One region of the Cohnella hashimotonis genome, then DNA from elsewhere that is predicted to be linked to it. Evidence: riboswitches for the same ligand, from Rfam matches in the RefSeq annotation. Region 1 holds a riboswitch; each other region holds the start of a gene.
What was found. Region 1 has a riboswitch for cyclic di-AMP ahead of KB449_RS19330 (HAD family hydrolase). Riboswitches for the same ligand answer to the same signal wherever they lie in the genome.
Positions count from the first base shown of each region.

Region 1 (7,860 bases):
CAAGTCGCTCAAGCTGTATTTGTTCAGCTTCCGCAACCACGGCGATTTTCACGAAGACTGCATGAACATCATCATGAACGATCTCATTGAACTGATGGCGCCGCGGTATATCGAAGTATGGGGCAAATTTACGCCAAGAGGCGGCATCTCCATCGATCCTTATTGCAACTGGGGTAAGCCCGGCACCAAATACGAGGCGATGGCCGAGCATCGGCTGCTGAATCACGATCTGTATCCCGAGAAGGTGGACAACCGATAGGTTGGACCGAGAGCCGCGGAAACATACGCAAGGAGCTGCCTGACTGTCCGCATCGCGCGGACAGTCAGGCAGCTCCTTTTAACGTTCTAGCTGCGCGCGCTGTGCGCGCGAAGTTCGTCGACGGCGGCGACAAGCTCGGCATGAAGCGCGTGCCGGGCGGGAATGCCCATATGCTGCGCGATGAAGGCGGACAATCCGTTTGCGCGCAGCGCGTCCTGCAGCTGTAAGGACTCCGGGTCATCGGCATTTCGGTACAGCAGCGCGGCGGCCGCCGCGGCCGTCAAACGTGGCACGGCCATCCCGAGCTCGTGCGCTTCCAGCAGCGGACGGACGATACGCTCGCCGCGCGACAGCTTGCGCAGCGGCGAACGCGCGACCCGCGCGACGTCGTCTACAATAGCGGGATTGGCGAAGCGCTCCAGCGTTTTGTCGATATAGAGGCGCTGCTCGTCGGGGTCCAGCCCGTACTTGCGGACAAGCAGCGCGCCGGTCTCCTCCAGCGTCTGCAGGATTTGTCTATGAAGCGGCGCGCTCTTCAGCACCTCCTGAAGCGTACGGCAGCCTGTCAGATGTCCGAGATAAGCGGCGACGCAGTGTCCCGTGTTGACCGTGTACAGCTTGCGCGCCATATACGGTTCGAGGCTGTCGGCAAAAACGGCGCCGCGAATGCTGCGGAAGTCCGGCCGCAGCGGCTTGCGGTCGATGATCCACTCATAGAAGGGCTCGACTCGGATGGCAAGCGGGTCGTCGCCCGGCTGCGCGGGAACGATGCGGTCGATCATGGAATCGGGGAAGGTGACGCTGCGGTTGGCACGGGCGCGTCCTTCGGCGGACAGATTTTCGTAAATGTACTTTTTCAGCTGAGAGCTGCCTCTGACGGCATTTTCGCATGCAATAATATACAGCGGGTGGCTGTGGGTCGCCAGTCTGCGCTCCAGCCCGGCCGCGATCGTCTTGGCGATCGCCGGCAGCGAAGCCGCGCCAACGGCCGTCGTCAGAAGGTCCGCGTTCAGAATACGGCGCTTGACCTCGTCGCCGTTCGCGATGTGGACGGCGGTGACGTTGCGAACGATCTCTGTCTCCCCGGATTCGTCCGCGTATGTCACGGTATACTGCTGCCGTTGCTTAAACCGGGCGATCTGGGTCTCGTTGCGGGCGACGAAGCAAACCTCGTAGCCCGACTTCGACAGCTGCAGGCCGATGAATCCCCGTCCGATGTTGCCGGCACCGAAGTGCAAGGCCATCGGCTTTTGATTGCGCGGCCTTGGGTAAGCCTTCGCGGCTGCCCGTTCGGCATGCCGGGCTGCGACAATTTCATAACGAACACTCAAATGACTTCGCCCCTTTATCCATTTTTAATAAATAGTAAGAATATTGCGAAAATAAAACGAATCAGACAGCGGCCGCCTCGTTGACGATTCGATGGAAATCCAGCTCCAGCAGCGATTCGACCCGGCGCAGGCAGTCCCCGAATTCAAGACGCTCGGTCAGCGGATTAGGCGTCACGATGCAGCGGATGCCCGCGGCCTCGGCGGCTTGGGCGCCGTTAGGGGAATCCTCGATCGCGATCGCCTCGAGAGCGGACACGCCAAGCGCACGCAGCGCTTGCCTATAAAGTTCGGGATTCGGCTTCACCTCGCTGACGTCGTCCGCGGTGCGGATGCAGTCGAAGTAATCGAGGATTTCCAGCTTTTTCAGATGGGTCTCGACCCATTCCCTGCGGGAGCTGGAGGCGAGTCCGATCTGAAGCCCTGCTTCCTTCGCGCTATCGAGAAAATGAAGTACGCCGGGGCGCATCTCTTCGCGTTCCATCAGCTTGCCGTGCAGCTCGTGCACCGACTCGCGGAACAGATCCGGGTCGATCGGCAGCTTGAGATCGGTGATCAGGTATTCGTAGGGATTGAATTTGTGAAGGCTTGTGCCGATGCAGCCCGCGTACATGTCGAGGGACAAATCCACCTCGTACTCCCGGTATGCGGACTTAAAGGCTTCGTACCATGCGGTCTCGGTGTCGAGGATCGTACCGTCAAAATCGAAAATAACAGCCTTGGTGCGCGATGCGATAGTCATAGGTTATAAATCCCTCCATGAAGTTGTTCTGCCTATCCGAACAACGGCGAGAGGGGGGGACGCCGGCGATGGGCCGCTGGCAGCAAATAAAAAGACCCTTCAAACCTGAAGGGCCGCGGATTCTAAATGAAATTTAGAAAATCAAATGGACCCATCTTCAAACGCTGACGAGGTTAGCTGACGGACTCGGGTAAGATGGTACCCTACTGACCGGATCTTCTGCGATCCAGCCTCGATTCGCCCCAAAAGGTGGTTCCCCCGCTCTCCGGCCGTGCCGGAAACTAAGCTTACGTACATGTTAAAGGTCCATCCAAAGGCTGTCAAGGCAGGGAAAACCATGTATGCGGTGTCATTCAAAATGAATTCGCTGTCATCGCGAAGTTCGTTAAAAAAGGGATAATTTACATTTCTCGATCCTTCCTCTAACGCCGGGTTGACAAGCTGCTGATAAACTGAGCGGGTCAAGATCAGCGGATAAGGGGCTGGGAGCATGAGTTTGCTTCTATTAGAAAAGACGAAATCCCGGGCTGCCGAAGAGGCGCCTCGCTCGAAACCGGAGGCACCAAGCACAAAGCTCCGGGAGACTGCGGCTGTACAGGAATCCGAAGCGCCGCAAAAAGCCGAAGCGGTACAAAAATTCGAACCGGCCGAGTTCGCCAAGCACTATCCGTCCGTTGCGCTTGCGGAGTGGATCCGCACCTGTCCGCAGGTGTCGCCGGAGCAGACCTGCGGCGAGATGGCCGAGCTGTTCCGCAGGCGCCAAGAGCTCGAGTGCGTCGCCGTCGTAAAAAAGACGGGCGAACCTGCGGGCATCGTCATGCGGCATCGCTTCTTTAAATTGATCGGTTCGTTGTACGGCATGCCGCTGTTCGCGGACAAGCCCGTAACCAAGCTGATGGACAGCCAGGCCATGACCGCCGAGACCGATCTGTCGCCGCAGGAGTTGATTGACCGCGCGATGTCGCGCGACGAGGAGCGCATCTACGATGCCGTCATGATGACGAGCGGCGGCGCCTTTACGGGCGTCCTTACGGTCAGCGACATGCTGCAGCTCTCGAGGCTGCTCCGCCGCGAGCTTGCCGGACGCCAGATGTCCACCGTTCGCGGCGCCGAACGGATGCTTCGCGACATTCGGGGCGCGGTCGATCGCCTCGCCGGCGAGGCGTCGGTATCACGCACCGGGAGTCTTGAGGTCGCAGAGCTGGCCGAGCATGGCCAGCAAGATCTGACCGAGATGCTGGGGCTGTTCCGCCTGTGGACGGAGACGGCGGAACGACAGGCCAAATCGGTGGACGAGCTGCTTGCCAGCGTGTCGGACACGGTCGGCATCGCCAAGCTCATCGCGCAGCTGGCCGACCAGTGCAACCTGCTCGCGATCAACGCGCAGATCGAAGCGGCAAGAGCCGGTTCGCACGGCCTCGGATTTTCCGTCGTCGCGCAGGAAGTACGCCAGCTTGCCGACCAGACCAAGTCCCAGGCCAGTCAGATTCGCGAACAGCTGAACGGGATGGCAGCTTCGGCCGCCGCCGCCGCCGCGCATGTGCGTGAAGGCAAGGAAGGCGCCGATCGCGGACTGCTGCAGGTACAAAAGGCGGAGAATACGTTTAACCGGCTGTGGACGCGCAGCTCCGAAAATGCGAAGGGCACGGAACATCTCGCGGTTGCTTCGCGCGAAGCGTCGGTCATGTCGGAGCAGATCGCGGCGCAAGTCGCCAAGCTCGCGGTTCAAATGAACGAATCTCCCGAAGAAAAATATTAACGTTCGACATTTTTAACATTGCGTTAACAATGCACGAATACAAGATTGACGAATGGTCGCTAGAATCAGAGATGTGCTTGAGAACAAACCATATAAACACAATTTGAAAGGGGCTCTATTCCTTGAAAAAATCTCTGCTCGTACTGACGACGCTCGCGCTTGGCATCTCGCTTGCCGCCTGCGGCAAAAACGACAATTCCAATAACGCAAGCAACAACGGCGCTTCCTCCAGCGCACCTGCCAGCGCAGCCATCAGCGGCGCGTTCAGCGCAGCGGGCTCGACCGCGCTCCAGCCGCTGGTCGATCAAGCTTCGAAGAAATTCATGGACCTGAACAAGGATGTCACGATCACCGTCAACGGCGGCGGCAGCGGCGCCGGCCTGTCCCAAGTCGCGGAAGGCACCGTGCAAATCGGCAACTCCGACGTATTCGCCGAAGAGAAGCTGAAGGACGCCGACGCAGACAAGGCCAAGGAACTCGTCGATCACCAAGTCGCAGTCGTATCGATCGCCGCTGTCTCCAACAAGGACGTAGGCGTGGACAACCTGACGAAGGCGCAGCTGGTCGACATCTTCACCGGCAAAGTAACGAACTGGAAGGACGTCGGCGGCAAGGATCAAAAGATCGTCCTCGTCAACCGTCCTGCAAGCTCGGGTACCCGCGCTACGTTCGAAAACTTCGCGCTCGGCGCGAAGTCGGAAGACCTGCCTGATTCGATCACGGAAGACGCATCCGGCACGGTTCGCAAGCTCGTCTCCGAAACGCCTGGCGCAATCGGCTACCTGGCACTGTCCTACCTCGACGATACGATTCAAGCGCTCAAGTACGAAGGCGTAGAAGCAACGGCCGAAAACGTAGCGTCCGGCACGTATCCGGTATGGGCATACGAGCACATGTACACGAAGGGCGAGCCTGACGGTGCACTGAAGGCATTCCTCGACTACATGCTGAGCGACGAAATCCAAGGCACCGACGTGAAGGACCTGGGTTACATCCCGGTTAGCGACATGAAGGTTACGCGCGACGTGGAAGGCAACGTAACCAACAAATAATTAAAGATTGCACAAGAATAGCCGGCAGAGGCGGACCTGAAAACGGGCGCCTCTCTTGCCACGTTAAGGAGAGGCTCGCATGAACATGACCCAAACCCGCCAAGCGGCGGACGCCATCGCGAACGACGGACGCGGCAAATTTCCGAAGCACAAGCTTGAGGAGCTCCGCGGCAGAGGTTACGTAATGTTTTGCGTGCTGCTGCTGATCGTCATCATTTTTTCGATCGTCTACTTCATCGCTTCGAGAGGCTTGACGCCGTTCGCGAGCCAGGGCGTAAGCGTCGGCGAGATGATCGGCGGCCTGAAATGGTCGCCGGAAGCGGACACGCCGCGCTTCGGCGCGCTGCCGTTTCTGTTCGGCTCATTCGCAACTTCGCTGCTCGCCGCCATTATTGCCGCGCCGCTCGGCATTTGCGCCGCGATCTTCATGACCGAAATGATGCCCAAAGTCGGCAAAAATATTTTGCAGCCCGCGATCGAGCTGCTTGCCGGCGTTCCGTCGGTCGTTTACGGCTTCGTCGGCTTGAGCGTCATCGTGCCGTTTCTGCGGGATGTCTTTCCCGGCCAAGGTGTCGGCATTCTGGCCGGCGGAATCGTATTATCCGTCATGATTCTGCCTACGATTACGACCGTCGCGACGGACGCGCTGCGCAGCTTGCCTGCCGGACTTAAGGAAGGCTCTTATGCGCTTGGCGCCACCCGCTGGCAGACGATCTCGCGGCTTGTCATTCCGACGACGCTGCCGTCGCTCATGACCGGCATCGTACTGGGCATCGCTCGCGCATTCGGCGAAGCGCTCGCCGTGCAGATGGTTATCGGCAATGCGCCGCACATTCCGCATTCGCTGACGCAATCCGCCGCGACGCTGACCAGCATCATCACGCTGTCGATGGGCAACACGACGAGCGGCTCGCTGCACAACAACGCATTGTGGAGCCTCGCCCTCATTTTGCTGATCATGACCTTCTTGTTCGTATTCGTCGTCCGACTGCTGGAGAGGAGAGTGAAGCACGCATGAAGGCCAAGTCCGTAGACCGCATCATGACCGGCGTCATCGTCGGCATCGGCTTTTTGATCATTGCGCTGCTCGCCGCGCTGCTCGGCTATCTCCTCATTCGCGGCGTCGGCCATATCAGCTGGCACTTCCTCACCTCCGCGCCCGAATCGATCCGCGCGGGCGGCGGCATCGGTCCGCAGCTGTTCAACTCGCTGTTCCTGCTTGTGCTCACGATGATCATTACCGTGCCGCTCGGCCTCGGCGCCGGCATCTACATGAGCGAATACGCCAAACAAAACCGGCTGACCGCGTTCATCCGCCTGATCGTCGAGGTACTGTCTTCCTTCCCGTCAATCGTCGTCGGTTTGTTCGGACTTCTGGTTATCGTCAACCGCTTCGGCCTCGGGCTGTCGCTGATGTCCGGCGCGCTCGCGCTGACGGTGTTCAACCTGCCGCTCATGGTGCGCATTACCGAGCAGGCGCTGCGCGCCGTGCCGCGCGAGCAGAAGGAAGCAGGCCTCGCGCTCGGACTGTCCCGCTGGCGCACGATTACGACGGTCATGCTGCCGATCTCCCTGCCCGCTATCGTTACGGGCACGATTCTCGCCGCAGGCCGCGTATTCGGCGAAGCCGCCGCGCTGCTGTTCACGGCAGGCATGAGCTCGCCGCGCCTCGACTTCACGGACTGGAATCCGCTGCACCACACGTCGCCGCTCAACCCGTTCCGTCCGGCAGAGACGCTCGCCGTGCACATCTGGAAGGTGAACAGCGAAGGCCTCGCGCCGGACGCCGCGCAGATCGCTGCAGGCGCATCTGCCGTCCTCGTCATCACCGTGCTGCTCTTCAATCTGGGCGCCCGCTGGTTTGGACGCGCGCTGTACCGCAAGCTGACGGCGGGACGCTAAGCTTCGTTTCGTCCGACCGCCCGGAACCTTAAAGGAGGAATTCATCGTGAGTACGATCGCGACCGATAAGACAGAAGCCGAACGCGCATCCAGTCCGGCCGCCGGCGCGCCGATCCCGCATCGCGCAAGTGCGGGAACGGCTTTGCCGCCTGCCCCTTCCGCGCCGCCTGCGCAAGCCGAGTCTTCGGCGATTCCCGCGCCGGCCGCGCCTGTCGAGAAACCGAAGACAGCGCCGTCCGAGCCCGAAGCGAGCGGGACCGCCCGGACGCAAGCCGCGCCGCCGCCCGCTTTTTATACGAAAGACCTGTCGGTCTTCTATGGCGAAAAGCAGGCGATCAAGCAAGTCAGCATGGCATTCCCCGACCGCCAGGTCGTCGCGCTGATCGGCCCGTCGGGCTGCGGCAAGTCGACGTTCCTGCGTTCACTCAACCGGATGAACGACCTGATCCCCGGCGCTTCGATCAAGGGCGAGATCTGGATCGGCGGCCAAAACATTTGCGATCCGCATACGGATGTCGTGCGTCTGCGCCAGAAGATCGGGATGGTGTGGCAGCGCCCGAATCCGTTTCACAAATCGATCTATGAAAATGTCGCCTTCGGCCCTCGCTATCACGGCGTGAAGAACAAGGCGGCGCTCGATCAGCTCGTCGAGGAATGCCTGCGCAAAACGGCGCTGTGGGACGAGGTCAAGGACCGGCTGCATCAATCGGGCCTCGCCTTGTCGGGCGGCCAGCAGCAGCGTCTGTGCATCGCGCGCTCGATTGCGGTCAAGCCGGACATCCTTCTCATGGACGAACCGGCTTCGGCCCTCGATCCCG
Region 1 is NZ_JAGRPV010000001.1:4,785,527-4,793,386, reverse strand. It holds gene queF (preQ(1) synthase) at 1-259, shown strand, start outside; gene KB449_RS19335 (mannitol-1-phosphate 5-dehydrogenase) at 346-1,590, opposite strand; gene KB449_RS19330 (HAD family hydrolase) at 1,652-2,329, opposite strand; cyclic di-AMP (ydaO/yuaA leader) riboswitch at 2,476-2,627, opposite strand; gene KB449_RS19325 (methyl-accepting chemotaxis protein) at 2,820-4,088, shown strand; gene KB449_RS19320 (PstS family phosphate ABC transporter substrate-binding protein) at 4,211-5,140, shown strand; gene pstC (phosphate ABC transporter permease subunit PstC) at 5,226-6,158, shown strand; gene pstA (phosphate ABC transporter permease PstA) at 6,155-7,042, shown strand; gene pstB (phosphate ABC transporter ATP-binding protein PstB) at 7,233-7,860, shown strand, end outside.

Region 2 (7,860 bases), 3.5 Mb from region 1:
GAAGTTCCGCATGATCGAACGCGATCAGGAGCGCAGCGTCAAGGCGTCCGAGGGGCTCGCGGAGTGGCTGGGCATCCCGTCCGCGCACCGCATCGAGGCGTTCGACAACTCCAACATGCAGGGCGCGTCGCCCGTATCTGCCATGGTCGTTTTCACCGACGGCAAGCCCGACCGCAAGGAATACCGCAAGTACAACGTTCGTACCGTCACCGGGCCGGACGACTACGAGACGATGCGCGAGGTCGTGCGCAGGCGCTACGAGCGGGTGCTAAAGGAAGGGCTGCAATTGCCCGACCTGATCGTCATCGACGGCGGCAGAGGGCAGATCGGCGCGGCCATCGATGTCCTGCAGAATGAGCTGGGCTTGTTCGTGCCGGTGTGCGGCCTCGCCAAGGACGCCAAGCACCGCACGGCGCAGCTGCTCGTAGGCGATCCCGCCGAAGTCGTGCCGCTGCCGCGCGACAGCCAGGAGTTCTACCTGCTGCAGCGCATTCAGGACGAGGTGCACCGCTTCGCGATCACGTTCCACCGCGAGAAGCGGGGCAAGTCGATGATTGCGTCCAAGCTCGACGCCATCCCCGGCATCGGCGAGAAGCGCCGCAAGCAGCTGCTCAAGCACTTCGGCTCGCTCAAGGCGATTCGCGAGGCATCGGTCGCCGACTTCAAGGCGGTGTCGATCGGCGAAGCGCTGGCCGCGCGTATTTTGGCTACTTTGAAAGAGGAGGAGGGCGGGGAATCGGCGGAGAACGCGGTTCCTTCGGTCTAGGCGAAGCCGACGCATATGAAAACGGGATGACGCAGAAACGATTTCTGCGCGATCCCGTTTTTTTGTTAGGCGACGGACGAGCGAGCGGCGTGTTCATGCACCAGAATGGTGCACGAAAGGCGTGCGAATGGTCGACGGACGAGCAAGCGGCGTGTTCGTGCACCAGAATGGTGCACGATAGACATGCCAATGGTCGACGGACGAGCGAGCGGCGTGTTCGTGCACCATTCTGGTGCACGACGAGCATCAGGCGAGGAGGATTCGCGGCGGGAGCTGCATCCGTGCACCAGAATGGTGCACGAAAGGCGTGCCAATGGTCGACGGACGAGCGAGCGGCGTGTTCGTGCACCATTCTGGTGCACGACGAGCATCAGGCGAGAATGATTTGCGGCGGGAGCTGCATCCGTGCACCAGAATGGTGCACGATAGGCGTGCGAATGGTCGACGGACGAGCGAGCGGCGTGTTCGTGCACCATTCTGGTGCACGACGGGCATCAGGCGAGGAGGATTCGCGGCCGGAGCTGCATCCGTGCACCAGAATGGTGCACGATAGACGTGCGAATGGTCGACGGACGAGCGAGCGGCAGGTCCGTGCACCATTCTGGTGCACGACGGGCATCAGGCGAGAACGATTCGCGGCGGGAGCTGCATCCGTGCACCATTCAGGTGCGCGATAGACAGGCGAATGGTGGCGTAATGAAATTGTCACAAAAAAGAGTTGACGCTGGACTCCGTTCGTTTTATATTGATAACGATTATCATTATCGAAATTAAAGCGGGGTTAGTTAATTGCGTACAAACAGAAATTGGACAATACTCGTTATGCTGCTTTTGACTGTGATCGCGAGTGCATGCGGCAAAAATGCCAACGAAGGCGCGTCTTCGACCGAATCTGCAGCTCCGGCGGCAGCGTCGGTTGGGACGTCCGCGCAGTCGGCTTCACCGGAAGCATCAGCTTCGTCCACTGCCACGAGCACTAAAAAAATTACGGACGCCAAAGGCCGCGAGGTCGAAATTCCGACCGATCCGAAGCGAGTCGTGTACGTCGGCAGCGATCCGGGTGATCTGCTGGCGCTGGGCGTTAAGCCGATCGGCGCGAGCCTGAGCGTCATCGGCAGCCAGGTGGCGTACGGCGATAGGCTTCAAGGCATTGCGGACGTCGGTTATCCCGCCAACCTTGAGAAAGTAACGGCGCAAAATCCGGATCTTATTATTTTTAACGACTGGGACGATCAGGGGCTGGCTCCGCTGGAGAAAATCGCGCCGACCGTCGCCATTTCGGAAAACGGCGGTTTCGTGCGCATGCGCGAGATCGCCGGCGTGCTGGGCAAGGAAACGGCTGCGGACGATTATATCGCGGCATACGATGCGAAGGTGAAGCAGACGAAGGAACTGTTGGCGCAACAAGGCAAGCAGGGCCGGTCGGCTACCGTGCTGCTCATGATGGGCAAGGTGCTGTACGTCATGGGCCACCAAGGACTCTCCGTGTCTCTGTATGACGCGCTCGGGTATGTGCCGCCGGCTAAAGTGCAAGCGTTGATCGACGGCGACGAGCGGTTTGCCGAGATCTCGGTAGAGGTCATGTCGGACTACATCGGAGACGAGCTGTACATTTTAAAGGACGAGGAAGACGAAACCAAAGCGCAGGCGGAGGCGCTGTTCACGAGCAGCTTGTGGAAGTCGTTGCCTGCGGTCAAAAACGGCCAGGTGCACACGATGGATAGTCAATGGAATTTCGACGATCCGGTCACGCGGACGATGCTGCTGGATGAACTGCAAGGCTTGAACGGTTCCGCAGGCTGAACCAGAACGCGGACAGGACGAATCGAGGAAAGGCAGACGCGAAGAGAAGAAAGCTTCTCTCGACGCGGCTGCCTTTTTGCTTTTTAAAAAATAACTGCACGGTAATCGCCAACTAGGCTATACTACCAATAATATGCAATTTCAGTCCGTTATTCGATTCCAAGGGAGTACTGTCATGTCAGCCTTTCTCCGTCAGTTCCGCTATTGATCCTCGCCGGTTGTATTCTCCTCGCAGGATTCGTCGTTTGCATCGTTGCTTTGATATCAGAAATTAGAAACTGGGACTTTCGTTCGCGGCCGCCGCTCCGTTTCTGATCGCAGGATACGTCGTATACGCGCGGATCGAAACGCGGAAGCTTGCGGAGACCAAGCAAAGCATGCAGCGATGGCCGCCCGGAGCTTTGCGACAGCAGAAGTGGAAGCAGGACCAAGACCAAGAACATCGGATGATCATCGATCCGCCGCAATCCAATCAAAATCGTTAACCGAGGAGCGCTCACATGCTCGCTTTTTTGCGCCAATTCGGCCCCCTCGTTCTCGCCGGCTGCATCCTCATCGCCGGTCTTTTGACGAGCGCCATCGCCTTCTTCTCCGGGTTTCATAACCGCGAATACGTCGCTCTAAACGCTAAAACGGTCGTCCATTTAAAGCCGGGCGAATATGAGATTTTTTATGAATGGATCGGCGATATAAACGGAAGCAGCGCGTCCGCCCCCATGCCAAGCCATCCAAGCGGCCGGCTGTTCGATCAGGTAATCGCCATGGTAGACGATGGAAGGATATCCCTTGATTTGACGGAGGATACGTCGGATGCCCTATATCTTAAAACGTATGAAAGGCGATCCGATGTATCGCTTTGATGTCGGGCAAAAAGGGGCGTACGGCATCACATTAATCAGCAATACGCCGGGCCTGGAGGGGCAGGTCCGGTTTGCTGTGATGAGCGACGTGATCCATTTACTGCTGTTGGCGCTCCAAAAATGGGGGCTGTTTTTTGCGGCCGCCGCTCCATTCTTGCTCGCCGACTTTGTCATGCATATACGTCTGGAGCGGCGTAAGCTCGTCAAAACAAAACTGGGCGCGCATCCCGAGATTACGCCGCAAGTCCTCTAACGAGAGAAGCCTGCGGACGAAGCCGATCCGCCCTTTCTCCGTTGGTGAAGCCAGGCGATCCCCATTGCGACGGCAGCCGGCAGGAGAACGCTGACCAAGCCTGCGAGATTGTCGGACGACAGCCCGTCGGACAGCATCTGGACGGCCATCAGGGTAGAATCGAGAACGACGTGGGCGAATATAACGGTTAGCAGGCCGAATCGCAGCATAAACCAGGCGAACAGGGCGCCGATAATCATGAGCTCGATGAAGCGGGTCTGCCACGGAAAAACGGCATAGCCGACGTGGCCGAACGCCCATACGGCGGTCGCGGGCAGAACGGCGATTGCCGTCAGCGCTCTGGAAACCGCGATATGGGAGCCTGAAGCGTCGTGCGAGCCTGCCGGTTTGGATCTGATGAAAACGCCGAGCCATTTGCGTACAAGGCCGATGCCGAAAAAGCGAGTCTGGATCTCCTCCGAGATGCCGGCGCACCAAGCAAGCAAGGGAAGCAGCCAAGGATAATACATATTGTAGGCGGATTGGCTCGGATCGGAGCCGTAATAGGTGCCGAGCATCAAGCCAAGCGCCGTCAAAACGATCGCCTGGGCGGCAAGCAAGATGACGGCGAGCATATAGCCCTGCTTCATGGCGGTCATGATCTGGCTGCCGTAATCCGCGTCCTGCCAGCGCGGCCAGAGCGAGCGGCCCAGCGAGCGCCACAGGCCGTCGCCGCCGACGGCGGCGAAGTACGTGAGCAGCGCCTGAATAAACAGAATGACGACATTCGTAACGAGCAGCGCCGACACGTTGTTTTCCGAGGCGATCGCATTCATGTCAACGGATGATGCCCGCAGTCCCGGGCGCAGGTTGAACATAAAACCCGCATACATGACAAAGAAGGCTGCGGACAAGAACAGCCCGCGTTTGAACGACGTCCATCCCCTGCAGGCCGCGGCGTAAATAACGGCGAGCACGAACATGACGATCTGCGGCAGCAGGAAGCCGGTCATGGACAGCTTGTCGGCGATTTTGCGCTGCTTCGCAATTTCGTCCGCGAATGCCTGGGGCAGCGCGTACCGGTAAGTAAGCACCTTGTCGGGCTTTACGAGCAGCTGCACATGCGCATCCGACAAGCCGGTCTTGCGGCTCTGCAGAACGACCGACCCGCCCGGCGTCAGGCTGCCGGTGGGCTCCCAGGCCGAGGCGTCGTAGTCCGGCTGCGTCTTCAGCCACGCGATCGCTTCGGCTGTCCGCGCGTCAACGTCGCCTGTGGCCGCTTTGTCCACATCGGTCATGGCATCGCCGACGCGCGCCCAGCCGACGACCTTGCCCGTCTCCATGTGGATGGAAACGCGGTCAACGCTGCCGTCGGCCGCATGGATATCGACCGCGTATACGTCCGTCGGATAGCGCGCATCCCAGTCGCGGTCGTATTCGTCGGTCAGCTTGTGCTTGGTCATATAGGCCGCCATCCGGTCGTCGCCCACATGCGTAATCGTCGCGTCGGACCCTTCGCCGAGATCCATCCCCCAGTGCTCCGCGGCGTAAGCAAGGCCGATCCGCTTCGCCTCCCCGCGGCCGATCGCTTTGGATTCGCCTTTCATAGCCGGCGCGATTGCCGGCAATACTTGCATGAACAGGAAGATAAGAAGGCCGATTCCGGCGGCGACAGCCCATTTGGATGATCTCAAATTATCCACTCCGATTCCGAATTGATCTGAAAAAGCGTATACATCCTCTATTTATCGGCAATAGCTGGCCCTTCCGCTTATTATCGATAGGAATTGAAGCCAAAACAAGAGAAAGAGCTAGAATCCCCGTAAAAAAGCTGTTACACGGCCTAATAACGTCCGTATATCCTCATACAAGGCGATTTTTCGCATTTCTGCTGTTGTGCGTACCTATCGGACAGACTATAATGCGGTGTAATGTTTTTTATGGCATCCGAACCATCGTTTCTCCATCATACTACCCAGCCGAATTTCCGCAAAGAAAACGGGGGAACCACTTAAGCTTTTCCGGGGTGAATTCTGCGCGCGTCAAGCGCCGGATAGGGCAGCCTGATCTGGCCCGAACCCGTCAGCTAACCTCGTAGGCTGCCAGACAGGATCGCCGTGCGCCAAGGCACTGGAGCTCCAGTGTCTTTTTTTGCGCGCTTTTTCAACCGTTTGCCGACATGAGGTGAATCGTACTTGCTTAAGAAAATCATCGGCTGGCTATATGCTTCCCCGCCGCGCGTGCTGACGATCGGTTTCGCCTTTATTATCGCCGTCGGCGCGCTGCTGCTCAGACTTCCGATCTCCACAGTGTCCGGCGAGCCGACGCCTTGGCTAGAAGCTTTTTTCGTCTCCAGCTCGGCTACCTGCGTGACGGGTCTAATGCGGCTTGATACGATTGGATACTTCTCCGTATTCGGCCGCTGGGTCATCCTTGTGCTCGTGCAGCTCGGCGGACTCGGCTTCATGACGATGGGCACGCTGTTCGCTTTTTTCGCCGGACGCCGCCTCTCGCTCAAGGATCGTCTCGTGCTGCAGGAAGCGATGAACCAGGGCAGCCTCGAGGGCATCGTTCGTCTCGTGAAGCGCGTCCTCATTTATGCGCTCTGCATCGAGGCGGTCGGCGCTCTGCTGTTTACCTTCCGGTTCATGCACGAGATGCATTTCAGGCAGGCGCTTTATTATGGCGTGTTCCACAGCGTTTCCTTTTTCAACAACGGCGGCTTCGATCTGTTCGGCAATTTCCGCAGCATGGCCGGGTACGTCGGTGATCCTTATATGAACATCCTTGCGATCGCGCTCGTCGTGCTCGGGGGCGTAGGCTTCGTCGTTTTATCCGACCTGGTGGAGCTGAGGACGCGACGAAAGCTGTCTTACCATTCCAAAGTCGTGCTCTGGGTATCGGCGTTTCTCATCGTGCTCGGCACTGTCACCATCCTGATCTTCGAATACACGAACGAGCTCACGTTCGGCCCGCTGTCGTTCGGAGACAAGGTGCTTGCGGCAGCGCTGCAGTCCGTATCCACCCGCTCCGCCGGCGTCAGCACCGTCGATATCGGCTCCTTGCGGGACGCGACGCAGTTTGCGATGGTGCTGCTCATGTTCGTCGGCGCCTCGCCAGGCTCCACCGGCGGCGGCATCAAGACGACTGCGTTCGCGGTGCTTGCGGCGGCTGTCTGGGCGATGCTTCGCGGCCGCACTGACGTCGTGCTGCTCGGACTGCGCGTCGAGCGGGCCAAAGTCAACCGCGCGATTACGGTTACGATGCTGTCGCTGGCGATCGTCATCACGTCCGTCATGATCCTCTCGATTACCGAGGAGCAGGCGTTTCTGGTCATACTTTTCGAAGTCATGTCCGCCTATGCGACGGTCGGATTGTCCGCCGGGATAACCGGTGACTTGTCGGCATTCGGCCAGGTTCTCATCATCGTCCTCATGTTCATCGGGCGTCTCGGCCCGCTGACGATGACGTACGCGCTGGGCTCCAAGTCCGGGCGCACGCTGTATCGCGAGGCGGAAGGCCGCATCATTATCGGGTAAACCTAGCGTGAAGGAGGAGAACGGCTTGCACAAAAAAATGTTCACATGGCTGGTTGCCTCTCCTCCGCGGACGCTGGCGCTCGGCTTCGCCTTGATCATCGGCCTGGGCTCCTTCCTGCTGCAGCTGCCCGCCGCTTCGAGCGCCGGCGTGCAGACGCGATATATAGACGCGCTTTTCACGGCGACTTCCGCCACCTGCGTCACCGGCCTGGTCGTCGTCGACACCGGCGACCACTACTCCATGTTCGGTCAGATCGTCATCCTGGCGATGATCCAGATCGGAGGTCTCGGCTTCATGTCGATGGCGACGTTGTTCGCGATCTTCCTGAAGCGGCGCATCTCGCTCAAGGAACGGCTGATCCTCCAGGAGGCGCTCAATCAGAGCAGCATCGAAGGGATCGTACGGCTCGTCCGACGCGTCGTGCTGTATGCCCTGTCGATCGAAGCGGCAGGCGCTTTGCTGTTCACGGCTTGCTTCCTTAGAGATATGAGTCCGGGAAGAGCGATATACTACGGGATCTTTCATGCGGTCTCCTTTTTCAACAACGCGGGGTTCGATCTGATGGGAAGCTTCCGCAGCCTCACTGCCTATGCGGGCGATCCTTGGGTCAATCTGATCGCGATGGCGCTCATCGTGACGGGGGGCCTGGGCTTTGTGGT
Region 2 is NZ_JAGRPV010000001.1:1,322,252-1,330,111, forward strand. It holds gene uvrC (excinuclease ABC subunit UvrC) at 1-766, shown strand, start outside; gene KB449_RS05165 (ABC transporter substrate-binding protein) at 1,589-2,569, shown strand; gene KB449_RS05170 (hypothetical protein) at 2,743-3,171, opposite strand; gene KB449_RS05175 (hypothetical protein) at 3,380-3,682, shown strand; gene KB449_RS05180 (CPBP family intramembrane glutamic endopeptidase) at 3,679-5,355, opposite strand; cyclic di-AMP (ydaO/yuaA leader) riboswitch at 5,629-5,776, shown strand; gene KB449_RS05185 (TrkH family potassium uptake protein) at 5,857-7,200, shown strand; gene KB449_RS05190 (TrkH family potassium uptake protein) at 7,238-7,860, shown strand, end outside.
Region 2: it holds a riboswitch for cyclic di-AMP, as region 1 does, so the genes downstream of both, KB449_RS05185 (TrkH family potassium uptake protein) here and KB449_RS19330 (HAD family hydrolase) in region 1, are expected to answer to the same signal.

Region 3 (7,860 bases), 2.3 Mb from region 1:
GCAAACTCGTGCTCAAGGCGATCGAGGCCAAGACCGGGGAAAAAACGATGTCGAAAATCATGCGGACTTATTTTCAAAAATACCGCTTTAAGCATCCCGACAGCCAAAGCTTCCAGCGGGTGGTCGAGGCCGTTACCAAGGATGACTGGAAGGACTTCTTCCACGCTTATGTGTACCGGGGTGAGTCGGCCGACTTCGCGGTTGCCTCCATCCGCACGGAGCCGGACGGCGAGGGCGGCTATCAGTCCATCGTCCTGCTCACCAGGACCCAGGGCAGCCCGCAGGCGGCGACGGTGCAGTTCGGCTTCAAAGACGGCAAAACCGTCCGCAAGACGTGGGACGGCATTCAGAGCCACATCCAGATCCGGCTGCAGTCGGCGTCGCCGCTGTCTTACGTGGCGGTCGATCCGATGCTCGATATCGTGCTCGATCACAGCCGTTACGACAACTATCTGAAGGCCGAGGCGCCAGCGCGCAAGCGGACCAAGCTTGACGTAACGCTGGGACAGCTGATCGACGCGATCGTCGGCAGCATGGCCTGGTGAAGGAGGAGGAAGCGACATGAACGACGCGATCCGAAAAGGCTGGGAGACGACCAAGCGGCACAAATACGTGCTCGTCGCCTTGTTCCTTTACCGCCTGCTGTGGGGATTTTTCCTCTACCGGTTCATCGACTCGGTCGTGGCGCCGATTCTGACCCGGTATCCGGACGAACATCCGCTCGGCGCGGCAGCCAAGCAGCTTTTTGCGATCGAGGCCCAGTTCCGTCTGCTCAAGACGGATCTCGCCGATCATACGCTGATCCTGCTGGGCTGCATGCTCCTCCTTCGCATGCTGATCACGCCCGTGCTGAACGCGGGACTTTATTACTCCTTCGCCCATGCGGAGGAGCAGGACGGCACCCAAGTGCTCAAGGGCATCCGGCGTGCATGGAAAAAAGTGTCGCTGCTCTACGGCGCCGAGAAGCTGATCGCCTTGGCGCCTGCGATCTGGCTGATTCCGTTCGGCCGGAGCGCCTACATGGAAATGCCCAATGCCGCGTCCTGGCTTGGACAGATGCTTCCTTACGCCGCGGGCTGGGCGCTCTGGATGCTGGCGGTGCACCTCCCCTTTTTGTTCATGCAGTTCAGCGCCGCCGCCGGGATCAGCCCCTGGCAGGGTGCGCTTCGCTCGATTAGCCGCCTGCTCCCCCTGCTCGGCGTGACGCTCCTGCTGCCGCTGCTCTCCCTCCTCGGTTCAGCCGCCGTATCCGGCGCCACGCTGATCTGGACCGGCTTGCTCGCGATCGCGCTTAACCAGGCCTTCCACTTCGTCCGGTCCATGATCTCGCTCTGGACGGCGGCTTGCCAGCATCGCTTGTGGCAGCGCGAAGAAGCTTGAAACAACGCTTAGAAACAGGAAGAGACGGCGCGCCGTTCATCGGATGATGAACGGCGCGCCGTCTCTTTTTTTTTCGCAGGCTATTAATATCGGTCGAGAGGGCGGCATAGACTACGATCATACTCTTGCGACTGCAGCCGTGTCGAAGACTTGCGCCCTCTTAATCTTTCTCATTTATTCATAGGCTTGGCCGCTCGACGGCGTACAGCCCCAATCCCTTGCCACGCTTGGGTTTTGAGACGTCGCCAGCATATTCCTTTTTGTTTGGGACATTAAGGAATTCTAATCTTGAAGGAGCAGGAGTTGGGGCCTAAAAATCGAATTTCTAAAGCTAAGGTGCGAAAACTGCCGAATTCCCGCGCACTGGGAAACGGGGGAACCAGTCTTTACCGGGTGAATTGGCTTTGCCTCGCGCAGAAGCCATAGGGAACCTTCAACCGAACCCTCCAGCTAACCTCGTAGGCACTTGGAAGGAGCTTCTTGTTTTGCGCAAAGTTACAGTCCTCTTACTTGCTTTAACCTGCCTCCTGGCTTTCCAGATGGGCAGCGCATCCGCAGCTTCCAAGCTCGACTCGACCGTCTCCAAGCTGATCGGCATCGATTACGATTACGGCGGCACGACGACCAGCGGCTTCGATTGCTCCGGATTCACGGCTTATGTATTCAAGAAGTTCGACGTCAAGCTGCCTCACTCGTCCAAGGGTCAATACGCCATGGGCGACAAGGTTGCTCGCGACGATCTTCGTCCGGGAGACCTCGTATTCTTTAATACGAGCGGCGAAGGCGTGTCCCACGTAGGCATCTATGTCGGCGACAACAAGTTTGCGCACTCGGCTTCCAAGGGTGTCACGATCTCGGATCTGGATGAAAAGTATTACGCGAAGCGCTATATCGGCGCCCGCCGCGTAATGGACTCCGACACTTACACGTCCGTGGCGATCGACCACGTGTAAACTCGGTTGAAGTGGAATGGCTTAGGCAAAGACCCGCCCCTAAAGCGGGTCTTTGCTGCTGCTTGGAGTGAATGGAGAGGTTACTTAGGTTGTACCCTTACGGCTAAGATTTCGAAACAGGTTCAGCCTAAAAAGATGACGAAAAAACGGGATTCGGCGCTGCGTGCCGGATCCCGTTTTTTCGTCATCTTTTCCAGGGAAACTCTGCGCCGAGGCGATCGGCTTCCTCCGGCTTCACCCGGCCGCCGTAGCGGGCTCTGCCGTACAGCTCGCCGAGCGGGCGTGACATCCTCGCCAGCCACCCTCGGGACGCGGTCTCCGAAGCGCGAGACTGCGGAGCTTGATTTAATTCGCGCCACTTTTCGATGGCGCCGATCGTCTCCGACGGCGTGAGCGATTCCCGGTGAACGTATCCTTCCCTGACCGCATCGGCGAGCAGCGCGGCATACAGGCTTCTGACCCGGTCTTCCGCGGACATCTCCGCCCAGTCCTCGCGCCGGAGCGAACGCCTCGGCTTTGCCCTGTTTCGCGAGAATAGTCTGCTCAGCAGCTTCTCCCCCTGAAGCAAGCTCTCGCGCTCTTCGGTGTAGCCGAGATCCGTCTCGGCCGCGCGCCGCCCCGCAAGCAGCCTGCCGTACCACGACTTCATACGATCCGCTATGCGCCGCCACCAGACTGCATTGAGCAAATATCGTCGCGCCAGGCGATATACGACGGCAAGCGCCAGCAGGGCGAGTACGACATAAAGCGCATACTCGAGCCATACCCACAGCCGGCCCGAGCCTCCCTCTTGCTGCGGGAATGCCGGCGGCTGCACGGACGGCTCCGGCTGTGGCGTCTGCTCGGGGGCAGGCTCGCCCGCAGGGACGAGCGAGAGCAGCCAGCGTATGAGCCGAAGGACCTGCGGCCAGATCGGAAGTCCCGCGAACGGGAGAAAGACGAGCGCGACGACGACGCCCCACAGCGCGAGATATCGCTTGCCGGCCGCGGCGAGCCGTCTCGTGACGAGGCCGGCGTGAAGACCGGCTTCGGCGAGCGACTTCGCCTGCTGATCGTACAGCGCGGCCGCCAGCCAGACGATGCCCGCGGCGAGCAGAAGCGGCTTCGCGCCGTCCGCAATGCCGAGCGGCGATGCCGCGGCGAGGACAATCGCGTGGAGGCCGACCGCGACGAAGCAGCGCACGCTGCGCGTCCAGTCGAAGCGGGCGATCCAAGACAAGACGCCGAGCGGCAGCACGAGCCAGAGCAGCCGCCAGTCTGCTGCGCTCGCAGCGGCGATAAATGCCGCGATGAGCGCTAAGTGGACGAGCGACGCCGGCAGCTTGCCGCGCAGCACAGAGGGCAGTGCTCGTCCGACCGCGGCGCTTAGCCAAGCGAGGGCGAGCCAGCCGACCGTCGGGAAAGCGAGACCGGCTTGCTCGTGGAGGATCAGAAGGAGCGGGTAGACGGCCAGCGCGTCAGCCAGACTTCGGAGCGAGAGCTTCATGGCGTCCCTCCTGCGGCTTGACTTGATGTTTGCCTTTCCTTATAAAGCAGCATGACCTCTACCCGGTTGCCCGCCTGTCGCAGCTGCCGCACCGCCTGCTCCTGCTTGGGCGTCAGGAAGGCGGTGACGAGCATCAGATTCGCCCCGCGCATCCGTTCCTGGATCAACTGGCCGAGCAGATAGCCGAGCTCCAGCCGGACGACGGGCTCGAAGCCGGTCGTCGCTTCGAGTATTGCGTACAATTGGCTGCGGCCTCGAGCAGGCTCGATTCGCAGGGGGACCGACTCGTCGCCCCGTACGCGGCCGTTGAAGATCAGACCCGCCCTGCCCCCGCCATCGAGCGTCTGCTTGGCGACGGATGCCGCGATGCTGACCGCCTCCTCGAACTGCTCGCTCGGGAGCCGCCTGTTCGTCGAAGCGTCGGCGAGCTCGGCGTTGAGCAGCACGGTGACGTCCCCGCCGACCATCGTCTCCCTGCGATTGACGAGCAATTCGCCGGATTTGGCGGTGGCGTTCCAGTTCACCTGCTTCATGGCGTCGCCGCCGCGGTAGGCTCTCACGCCCGCCGTATGGTAGTGATCCTCGCGGAAGGCGTCCGGCGAGCTAAGCGCGCTCTGCATCCATTCGCGGGCCGCGCGAGGCAGCTCCCTGGCGCCGAGCAGCCTCGGGTATACGGCGACCGCACAGTCCGACTCGACTTGCAGCGCGCCGCTCGTCATGCCCAAGAGATCCCCGTGCGTAATCGTCAGCGTCTGAATCCGGTACCGTCCCCGCTGCAGGCAGGTCACCTCATGACGACGAACGAGCTTCGTGTAAGGGCCCAGCGTGAACAAGCTCGCATGGTTTTGCAGCGTCTGCCCGACGCTCACCGCAAGATCCGACGCCTCCTTGCCGAATCTTAGCGCGGCAGGCATCTGCGTCTCCGCCCGCAGCCACGGGAGCGGCAGCCATTTGGCATTGACCAGCCGCTCTTCCATCCAGATCTTGTCTCCCGCAAACGCCCGAGCAACGCTGAACTTTCGTTCGTACCGGATCTTGCGCAGCCCGAGCCAGCTGAACAGCATCCGCTGCACCATGGCGAGGACGGCAGCGACGACAAGCAATTTGATGATCGGCATGTCCTAGGCGTATACCGCGTCCTGCTCGGCAGGAACCGCAATTTTGTTCAAGAGCTCGTGCACGATCGTTTCGGCGCGGCCGCCTCCCGCCAGCGGATCGTGAAGGACCAGCCGATGGGCGAGCACGGGAACGGCCAGCGCCTTGACATCCTCGGGGAGCACGAAGTCGCGCCCGCGGAGCAGCGCCCTTGCCTGTGCGGCCCGCATGAACTGAAGGCTTGCGCGCGGGCTCGCGCCGACGGCCGTGTCTTCGCTGTCCCGCGTAGCGGAGACGATCGCGAGCATATATTGCAGCACGTCATCGTGGCAGCGTACATTTTGCAGCGCGCCCTGCAGTTGCAGGACTTCTTCCAGCGCGAGGACCGGCTGTGCGGTGGCCAGAGGGTCGCCGCTCATGAACCGGCGCAAAATCTCTGCTTCCTCCCCTGCGGCGGGATAGCCCATCGGAATCCGCAGCATGAAGCGGTCGAGCTGCGCCTCGGGGAGCGGGAACGTACCATGGCTCTCAACCGGATTTTGCGTGGCGATGACCAGAAAGGGACGCTCGAGCGGATAGGTCTCGCCATCGATCGTCACCTGGCGCTCCTCCATGCTCTCGAGCAGGCTCGACTGCGTGCGCGGCGTCGCCCGGTTCAACTCGTCGGCCAGGAGAACGTTCGTGAAGACCGGGCCTTTTCTTAGCTCGAAGACACCTGCCCGCTGGTTGTAAAAGTTGATGCCCGACACGTCCGACGGCAGCAGGTCCGCCGTGAACTGGATGCGTTTGAATGCGCACCCGAGCGACCGGGCGAGCGACTTGGCGAGCAGCGTCTTGCCGGTGCCGGGCACGTCCTCCAGAATGATATGCCCCGAAGCGAGCAACGCAATCAGCGCATACTCCGCCGCATCCGGCTTCCCGACGACGATCGCCGCGATCTGATCCAAAACGCGGCGCGTCTTGTTCCGTACGTCTTCCAGATGAACCATGGATTAGAGCCTCCTCTGCCTCAAGCGCTTTCAACTACTGCTTCCTTTCATATTACAGAGGCGCGGGCGGAATCACAAACGACCGCGAAGCGGGGATGCCAGTATGAAAAGTAACATCGTGCGGCTGTACGCCGCTCAAGACTACGCTGCAGCGGCGGCAGACTGCGGCAAGCGAGAAAGCACGGTTACAAGGAATCGTTACTTGAAAAAAGGGATATCGCCATTGCCGGTAGCCCCAATTAGCGCATCGGCATAGAGTTGCACGGTCTTTTCCGTGCAACTCCGCTCCGGGCGGTGGTTTCTGCGGGAGATAAACGGTTTTTCCGCGTAAGTCAGCTTCCAGCCGGCGTTTCTGCGGGAGTTGCACGGTTTTTCCGCGTAAGTCAGCTCCCAGCCGGCGTTTCTGCGGGAGTTACACGGTTTTTCCGCGTAAGTCCGCTCCCAGCCGGCATTTCTGCGGGAGTTGCGCGGTTTTTCCGCGTAAGTCAGCTCCCAGCCGGCGTTTCTGCGGGACTTACGCGGATTTTCCGTGTAAGTCAGCTCCCAGCCGGCGTTTCTGCAGGAGTTACGCGGTTTTTTTCTGAATTTTTCATGCAGCAGCTTTGGACGCAACAACGAGGCAGCGCGGCGCAAAAGCACCAAAAAGGCCCCCTCCCTTATTAAGGGAAGAGGGCCTTCGACAGCCGATTGCTACACGACCGCGGCGGTCAAGCGGCCTTCTTCGCGAACTGCAGCCGACTGGCCCGCTGCCGACGCCCGGCCGATGCCTTCGGCCAATCCGTATGGCAGGCAGAGCGGCGCGCCTGTTCGCGGATCCGGGATCACGTCGGCATCGATGCCGAACACGTCACGCAGCATATCCGGCGTCATGACGACCTCCGGATGCCCTTCGTAGAGTACCGTGCCGCGCTTCAATGCGACGAGATGCTGAGAGAAGCGGGCGGCATGGTTGAGATCGTGGACGACCATAATAATGGTGCGCTTTTGCTCGCGGTTGAGCTTTTCAAGGAGGTTCATGACCTCGATCTGATGCGCCATGTCCAGGAACGTCGTCGGCTCGTCGAGCAGCAGCACCTCGGTGCCCTGCGCGAGCGCCATGGCGATCCATGCGCGCTGACGCTGACCGCCGGAGAGCTGGTCGACGGCCCGGTCGTGGAATTCGCTCATGCCCGTCGCCTGCAGCGCCCAGTCGATCATCCGGTTGTCCTCGGCGGACAATGTGCCGAAGCCTCGCTGGTGCGGGTAGCGTCCGAACGAGATCAGCTCCCGTACCGTCAGCCCCTCCGGAGACGTCGGGTTCTGCGGCAGAATCGCAAGCTGCTTCGCCACTTCCTTGGTCGGCTGGCGGTGAATCTGCTTGCCGTCCAGGAACACGCCTCCGCTCTGCGGATTCAGGATGCGCGCGAGCGACTTGAGGATCGTGGACTTGCCGGATCCATTCGCGCCTACCAGAGAAGTGATCTTGCCGTCGGGCACGGACAGATTCAGATTCTCCACAATACGCCGGCTGCCATAGGCAAGAGACAGCTGATTCGTGCTTAACCGCGACATATCTTCACTCCTCCGGCGAACGGAATTCGCCTTTATGTTAGGTCTGTGATAATCGTTATCATTATCAATTCATAATAAGAATGATAATGGTTCTCAACTTGTAAGTCAACGATTTACCAAATTTGTTTTTGAATTTTTTAATTGAAGCAGCTCGGATACCGTCACGAACCGGTACCCCTCTTCCGTCAGCTTAGGCAAGATCACACGAAGCGCGTCGATCGTCTGGGTCTTTCCGCTTACATAGTCGTGCAGCAGGACGATGTCCCCGCTCCGCACGTCGCCCAGAATGCCTTTTACGATATGGCTTACGCCCGGACGCGCCCAATCGTCGGTCGGATGATGCCACGACCAGAGCACGGTCATGAGTCCTTGCTCGCGCCCCGCCGAGAGCACCCGCGCATTAAAG
Region 3 is NZ_JAGRPV010000001.1:7,109,100-7,116,959, forward strand. It holds gene KB449_RS28320 (M1 family metallopeptidase) at 1-545, shown strand, start outside; gene KB449_RS28325 (hypothetical protein) at 562-1,380, shown strand; cyclic di-AMP (ydaO/yuaA leader) riboswitch at 1,717-1,860, shown strand; gene KB449_RS28330 (C40 family peptidase) at 1,866-2,333, shown strand; gene KB449_RS28335 (hypothetical protein) at 2,518-3,819, opposite strand; gene KB449_RS28340 (DUF58 domain-containing protein) at 3,816-4,937, opposite strand; gene KB449_RS28345 (AAA family ATPase) at 4,941-5,903, opposite strand; gene KB449_RS28350 (hypothetical protein) at 6,102-6,545, opposite strand; gene KB449_RS28355 (ABC transporter ATP-binding protein) at 6,594-7,454, opposite strand; gene KB449_RS28360 (polysaccharide deacetylase family protein) at 7,560-7,860, opposite strand, start outside.
Region 3: it holds a riboswitch for cyclic di-AMP, as region 1 does, so the genes downstream of both, KB449_RS28330 (C40 family peptidase) here and KB449_RS19330 (HAD family hydrolase) in region 1, are expected to answer to the same signal.

Region 4 (7,860 bases), 3.0 Mb from region 1:
CGCCAGCATATCCGGCACGGATGGATGCACGCCGACCTCGCTCGCCCGGAACCGCCCGTACACGTCCGCGGTCGACACGTTGATCGGCGGCTTGGCCAGCACGACCCAGCATTGCGGTGGACTCTCCAGGCTCTCGAGCCGTTCGCCGCGGCCAGTCGCCAGCGCGGTCCCTCCACGCACGCAGAAGGGCACGTCCGAGCCCAGCTCGGCGCCTAGCGCCTCAAGTTCCGGCACGCCGAGGTTCAGATCCCAGAGCCGGTTCAGCCCGCGCAGCGCCGCGGCGGCGTCGCTGCTCCCTCCTGCAAGCCCGGCGGCGACGGGGATCTGCTTGTCCAGGTAAATATATACGCCTTTCTTAACGCCGTAGCGCTGCTTGAGCAGCTTGGCCGCCTGAAAAGCTAGATTCTTCTCGTCAAGCGGAATAAAGCCGGCTTGGCTGGCCAGCACGATCTGATCGCGCTGCAGCTCCTCGAGCGTGAGACGATCGGCAAGATCCACCATCGTCATGACCATTTCCACTTCATGATAGCCGTCTTCGCGCTTGCGCAGCACGTCCAGCACCAGATTGATTTTCGCCGGCGCCTTCTCATATATTTTCGTCATATGCCCACCTGCCAGACCTTCTGCTTCGCCTGATTCCTGTCGTTCCAAAGCTTAACATATTATAACAAACCCCTGCCCGAATTGCGATTTGACAAGGTTGGACTTTTATATGCAAAAGCCGGGGATGCCCCCGGCGGCTTCTTCTTCCCCGCTATACGCCAAGCCCTCTTCGCTATGACCGGGCAACAGCCGCTGCGTCAGTCCTGCTTGCGCGCAAGCGACTGCTCGGCCAGCTGAATCGCCCGCTTGACCATATTGCCGGCGTCCTTCGTGCTGATGGCGCCCCAGCCTTCGCTCTCGACCTTCCCGTAGAAACCCAGATCCTTGGCGAGCTCCGTCTTGAACGACTCGGTCATCGTCCGTCCCCTGCGCCTGCGGCTCATGCGAATCCCTCCCCGTATGGCTGTGATGACGCTTCGCGCCTGCAAGCTGCGCGGTCGTCAACCGTTAGGGTGTCCCCGGGCCGCCTCCAAAATGCAAAACAGGCAGTCGCGCCTGTAACGGCTCGACTGCCTTAACGATCACAAAAGCTCAGTGCTGCAAATCGATGCGGACCTGACCTTGTTCATTGCACAGCATGACTTCGACGGACTCGGTTAGAATGTCGGCATAGCTGTACGAGACACGCTTGAACGCATTCTGCTCCTGGTCCAGCTTGACGATGAACACCGACGGGTAAATTTCTTCGAGAACTCCCGTGCGTTCGATGGTTTTACGGCGGCCACCGTTGGCGCGGAGCATGATCTTGGATCCGATATGCGGCTCCAAGCTTCGTTTGATATCCAGAAGCGCGTTCTTGGACATGTCCACTACCACCTCTTTCCCTGTAAATTATACCTAAATCCAGGGGAGGTGTCAAGTGGTTAAATATTATAGCAGCGGACAAGAAATTTTGTCAATAATGTTTTTCTAATATCATTTTAATTTTGAGTAAAATGAGTCTGAGGAAATACAAATCAGCCAAATTCCGCAGCTGGTAGCGTAGGGACGATGTTGGTCGGCTTGATGTTCGGAAGTCCGATGCGATATTTGCCCAGCGATTCGACGCCGCCGACACCCCGCATGCCGCTGATTGTATTCGAGATGACATCCGGCAGGTCGATCGTCTCCCTGAACGGCGTAAAGGCGGCACGGACGGCGACATACACCGGATCGAGCGCGTGGATCATGATGCGTGCCGGGGAGCTGGCGAAGTTGGCTCCGGCGGACATCAACGCCTCGAAGTGAGACTGGCAGGCGCCTGCGACGACAATCAGGGAGTCCTTGCTCTTATCGTAGCTGCGCGCGGTTCGGACGGCCTGGATGAAGTTGCCCGTGTTTTTATAGCTCGACAGCTGCTCGTAATCGGTCCTGTTCTTATAGACACCATCGTGACCTGTGATCACTACAATATCGGGCATTACCTTTGGCAGCAGGTCGGCAACTGCGGCAGCCATCTGCGATTCGTGGCAGTGCACGCCTTCGGCGGGCATGCGCAGCTGCCTGTATACGGCCATGCTCTTTTTCAAATAATTGACGTCGCCGTCCAGGTGAAGCACCTTGCCCGGCATCTCAAAGTACGGCTTGCGCTGCCCGGTCGTGCCCGCTTCCTCGATCCCTTCCTGGGCGTGGGCACGCTCCGCCTGCATCCGTCTCACCGATTCGCCGGCCTGCACGCGCGCTGTTCGGGGGCCGCGCAGCTCGTCCGGGTTCCGTACCTGCTCGAGGTCTCCTACGGGCGCGTCCGCGAGCAGCCGATAATCCGTTCCCCGCAGCACCGCCGTAGTCTGCAGCAGGGCGGCGATTCGGAACAATACATCGCCGCCGTAAGATTTGCGGACGACCAAGTCCCCTAGCTTCATGGGCGAATCACCTCTTCGTCTATCCTATGGAGAGGGGCGCCCAAAGGTGCACGCATTAACGCAAGCAAGGGTCCCCGTCAACATGACAGGGACCCTAGGTTTTATTCGATCAAGCCTGCGGAGGCCAATGCTTCGGACAACGTCGCGAATTCTTGAAGCGACAGCGTCTCGCCGCGCCGCTCCGGCTTTATGCCGCTCGCTTCAAGCAGGCCGGCGAGCTCGCCCTTGCGATCCTTGCCGACGAGCGCGGCCAGGTTGTTGTGCAGCGTCTTGCGGCGCTGCGTGAAGGCGGCGTGCACGACGCGGAAGAAGCGCGTCTCGTCGGAAACGTCGACCGGCGGCGCCTCTCGCTTGGTCAGCCGAATGACCGCCGAGTCGACGTTGGGCGCAGGGATGAAGGCGCCGGACGGCACCACGCAGACGATGTCCGGCACGCAGTAATATTGGACGGCGATGCTAAGCGTGCCGTAGTCTTTGCCGCCGGGCTTGGCCGCCATCCGCTCGGCCACTTCCTTCTGGACCATGACGACGATCCGGTCGAGCGGCAGCTTCTGCTCGAGCAGCGTCATGACGATCGGCGTCGTCACGTAGTACGGCAGGTTCGCTACGACGCTGACCTGGCTGCAGCTAGCGAACCGCTCTGCCCATAACTTCGCAAGGTCGGTCTTCAGCACGTCGCCGTGTACGACGGATACGTGCGGATAGGGCGAGAGCACTTCTTCGAGAATCGGGATCAGCCGGTTATCGATCTCAACCGCGGCGACCTTGCCTGCTTCCTGCGCGAGCCGCTCCGTCAGCGCGCCGATGCCGGGGCCGATCTCCAACGCGCCCTTGTCTTTGTTGAGCGCCGCGGCATCCACGATTTTGTCCAATATATTTTTGTCGATCAGAAAGTTCTGACCGAGGCTTTTCTTGAAGGTAAAGCCGTGCTTGCGGATAATATCCTTCGTCCGCGTCGGCGTCGCGATGTCCATGGCGCCCGCCAGGCCGCCCGCGCCTCCCGCATGCTTCGTCATTCGCCTACTCCCTCTCTCGTCAACTGCCTCAGCGCCTCGGCGAACTCCGTCCGCGTAATGCGAAACATGCCGAGCCGCTTATAGAACTGCTTGCCGTTGGCGTAACCGATGCCCAGCAGCTCGCCCATGCGCTCCCTGCGGCTCGCAGCGGCCGGATGCACGATCAGCCCCGCATCGATCAGATCCGGCCAGGCGATCTCAGGCTCCCCGGCTCCCGCGGAGGCGCTGGCTGAGGCCCTGTGGTCAGCGCCTACCGCGTCAACGCCCGCCGTCGCTGCCTCAGATGCAGTCGCCGCTGATGCGGCCTCAGCGCCAGACTGCGCAATCGCGCCATGGGCACTGACCGCAATGCGGCCCCCTGCCGATGCCCGTACGCGGGCCAGCGCCGCACGTATCGCCTCCGGGCTCGCGTGCTCGACGCCTATGCCGTCCTTGCCGCGCGCATCCGCCTTTGCCAAGAAGGCATGGCTGCACCCCGGCACCCTCGCCTCGATGATCTTGCGTATTTTCTCGCCCGGCACGTCGGGATCCGTGAAAATAATGACGCCGCGCCGCTCGCGGGCCAGCTCGATACGCCGCAGCACTTTTTCGTCGATCGCAGAGCCGCCCGTCTCGATCGTATCCGCGTCGACGGCCCTCCGGATCGCCACGGTATCCTCCTTGCCTTCAACGACGATGATCTCCGCTATTCTAGCCAGGCTGATGCCGTCCACCCCGCTCGCTCCGTTGTTTCCCCGGTCCGCTCGTATCATTTTTTCCAACCCGTTATTTCGTTCTTTCCCATATCCGCTCAAAACGTTGTTTATTACTTTCTCACTGCCGTTCGTTGTCGTTGCCGTTCGTTGTCGTTGCCGTTCGTTCGCATCGTTCTTCCCGTTCAGTCCGTTCCCATCGTTCTTCCCGTTCAGTCCGTTCGCATCGTTCCGTATGCCCTATTATAGCCCACATCCCGCAAATGACAAAGGGAAGGGGCATAGGCCCCTTCCCAGGACGCAGCGACCCGACCAGGCCGCCGCCAAAAAAACTTGACCGCTCCGACATAATACAGACACAAAATTAACAATAGCGGGTAAAGATGACTAAGAAGCTTTTCAGTCGGCCGACGGCTTAACCGGACCGATGACGTATACGGTGTTACCGCGTTTCTTGCCGAACTTATTCGCATATCTCTCGCTGTCGTAGTACACGTCGATCTTCTTGCCCTTGATCGCGCTGCCCGTGTCTTCCGCGCGGCGGAAACCGATGCCCTCGATGTAGACCCACCAGCCCAAAGGCACGACATCCGGATCGACGGCAATCGTGCGTCCTTCGGATACTCTGGTACCGGAGGCTGTGATGCCGTAGCCCACGTCTCCTACGTCCTTGCCCGTCGAAGCCGGACCCGCGGAATAAGCGGTTAACGTAACCCCGGACAATACGCTCTTCACCTTCACGGATTTACCGTTCAATTGGAGCGTCTTTACATTGTCCGACGCCTTGTTGTAGGCGAGCGATACGACAGCCGCTTTTTTCTTCGCGCCGACGGCTACGACTTGCTGCACGATCGGCTGATCAAGCGATTTGTAGACGAGCTGTTCATTAACGAGCTTGCCGTCTTCGTAGACGCGCTCGAATTTTTTCACCAACAAGCCTTGCTTGCCCGTCTGCACGACCTTCGTCTTGCCGACCAGCAAGTTTTTATCCGCTGTCTTGACGACTTTGTACGCCATCGGATGCTCGGTCGTAACGACCTCCCGGGTGACGCGGACGACTTTCACCTGCAGACCCTCGTCGATCTTCGACGTAAGGGCCGGCGTGACTTTGTCTTCGGCGGAGAGCGCGATGCCTTCGTTCTTGAGCAGATCGCCCACCGTCTTGACTGTTGTATATTTGGTCTCTTTCTTCCCGTCTGCGACGAGCTGTACGCTCATAGCCCGATCGATGACGACTCGCGTGCCGTCCTCAACCGAGGACGTGAGCGCTGACGACAACCGATCGTTTGGACCGACCGTGATGCCCATCTCCTTCAGCAAGGCGGAGACATCGGAAGTACGGGTTTGGATGACGGTAGATTTCCCGCCGTCCACGACGGTCACGCTCTTGGCGGACGCGCCGTGTAGCAGCATGATGAGACAGATGGTAAGAGCAAAGGACAAAATTGCGCTCAAGAGAATCAAACGCAGATGCTCATGCAACCATCGCGCTGCGGTAAGCTTGCCGGTCGGTCGTGGATCATGGGTCCCTTGGAGGGGAATTGCACCCATTTTCTCGTTCCTCCTTCATAGCCTCGCCGTCGACTGTTTTACATGATATTCGTCTGACGCGACTATCCATTTGTGATAACGGCGCTGGAAGCTTAGTGTGGAGCGGCTTGCACACTAGCGAATTGCGCCGCCTTGCCCAGCTGTGGAGGCATATCATGCGCCTGCCATTCATCCCGTAGTTGCCTCCGTGGAGCGGTCTTTGCGGCTATCTGCACCGAATGCGTAAATTCGGGCACAAAAAAAGCCTGCGACAGAGGGCCTGGTCGTGGCTTCCGCTCAACTGGACGAGGGACGATGGGGCGGCACGAGGTTACCTCTCTCTACTACGCTTGCGAGGTTAGCTGTCGGGTTCGGGCGTCGAGAGTTGCCCTAAGCAATCGGTCGGTAAGCCGTCAGCCGGACGGCACCCGTCGTTCGCCATTCACCCCAAGATTGCTCGGACCGCTGGGACATCGGCAAGCGCCGATATCGTCCGCGTCGGGTCCCCCGCTCTCCCCACTGGGAGATTAAGCGCACTGGAAAAGGAATGTCATATTCGGACTTCTGGATTAGATAATAACCCGCCTGCCCCAAAGGTGTAAAGAACGTGCAAAGAGCGAATTTCAGCGTTTTAAGGCAAATTTAAGCCAAATTTTTAGGATTTCAGAAGCAAAAGCTAGTTTTTTCTTAGAAAATATTTATTTTTCTGCGTTTGTTGGCGCTTTTTCTTCGAGTCGGAAACAGACACGTGCATTTCGATCCGTAATTTCTTCTATTTTTTCCCTAGAAAGGCCTGTGATTTCCGCAGCGGAATCGGCTACGAATTGCACATAAGACGACTCATTTCGCTTGCCTCGATAGGGGTGGGGGGTAAGGTACGGAGCATCTGTCTCAATCAGCAATCGGTCCAGGGGGACACGCGCCAAAACCTCTTTGGGAACGCGCGCGTTTTTGAAGGTGACCGGTCCTCCGAAGGAGATATAGAAGTTCATGTCCAAACATTGCTTGGCCGTCTCCCAGCTGCCGGAATAGCAGTGCATGATGCCCCCGATCTCGGCCGCTCCTTCTTCGCGCAGAATACGGATGACGTCTTCATGAGCGTCCCGATTGTGAATGACGATCGGCATGCCGATCCGCTTCGCAAGCCGGATCTGTTCGCGGAATACGAGCTGTTGGACATCCTTGGGCGAAGTATCCCAATAATAGTCGAGTCCGATCTCGCCGATCGCTACGACCTTCGGATGACTGCATAGCGACTCGATCCAGGCCAGATCCTCCTCCAAGCGCATATCGGCTGCATCCGTCGGGTGCCAGCCTACGGCGGCATAGATGAAATCGTGCTTTTCGGCCAATGCGATGGTCGTCGGGATCGTCTCCCGGTTGAAGCCGATATTCACGATGTTGCCGACGCCCGCTTCCTTGGCGCGAGCGATCGTTTCTTCCCGGTCTTCATCGAACTTTGGCGAATCCAGATGAGCGTGCGTATCAAAGAGCATTTCGTAGAAGTCTCCTTTTGCGAAGTTTTTATTATTGGGTGGCCAAGCGGAGCTTGCCGGGACGACTTCCCGGATAAGGGACTACAAACCCAGCATCTCGCGGATCTCTGGCTTTAGGCGATTGACGTGAGGCAGCACCAGGTCTTCGGGATAATAGATATAATACTTCCCGGTATGAAGTCCCGCGATCGAGCGAACGATATCGCTTTTCAGGGATATCTCGGTCAATCGGTCTTTTTCGTCCAGCACGAGGACGGGGGTTTTTTCTTTGGGCTCGGGATCCGGCGATCCTGGCTTGTACACGTCGTAGGGAAGGTTCGTCGGGGTGTCCATCTGAAGGTGGTAATCCGGATGCAGACCGATCCTTTCCCATTGCTCCCGCAGCTCCTCCTCCAGTGTTTCGTGCGGATTGTCGAGGGGTACATACTTGTACAACCGGCGGTTTAAGAATCGTTTACATAAGTCTGCCAGTATCTCGTCTTCTTCGTCCGCCCATTGGCCGAACGCAGTCTGAACCATCGCTTCATCCAGGGCCAGGTAGTCCCGCAGTCCGATCGTGCCGTTCAACAACTGCGCTAGCGGCGGCAGCAGGAATTTGAACGCATGGCCCTCGCGGAACAATTCGCGCGCCCTCATGAAAATTTGCCTCAGTACGATATCCGAACTGCGCGTTACGGGATGG
Region 4 is NZ_JAGRPV010000001.1:7,813,682-7,821,541, forward strand. It holds gene ispE (4-(cytidine 5'-diphospho)-2-C-methyl-D-erythritol kinase) at 1-603, opposite strand, end outside; gene KB449_RS31125 (small, acid-soluble spore protein, alpha/beta type) at 801-986, opposite strand; gene veg (biofilm formation stimulator Veg) at 1,135-1,407, opposite strand; gene yabG (sporulation peptidase YabG) at 1,560-2,444, opposite strand; gene rsmA (16S rRNA (adenine(1518)-N(6)/adenine(1519)-N(6))-dimethyltransferase RsmA) at 2,546-3,460, opposite strand; gene rnmV (ribonuclease M5) at 3,457-4,212, opposite strand; gene KB449_RS31150 (resuscitation-promoting factor) at 4,552-5,703, opposite strand; cyclic di-AMP (ydaO/yuaA leader) riboswitch at 6,015-6,226, opposite strand; gene KB449_RS31155 (TatD family hydrolase) at 6,381-7,178, opposite strand; gene KB449_RS31160 (HD domain-containing protein) at 7,260-7,860, opposite strand, start outside.
Region 4: it holds a riboswitch for cyclic di-AMP, as region 1 does, so the genes downstream of both, KB449_RS31150 (resuscitation-promoting factor) here and KB449_RS19330 (HAD family hydrolase) in region 1, are expected to answer to the same signal.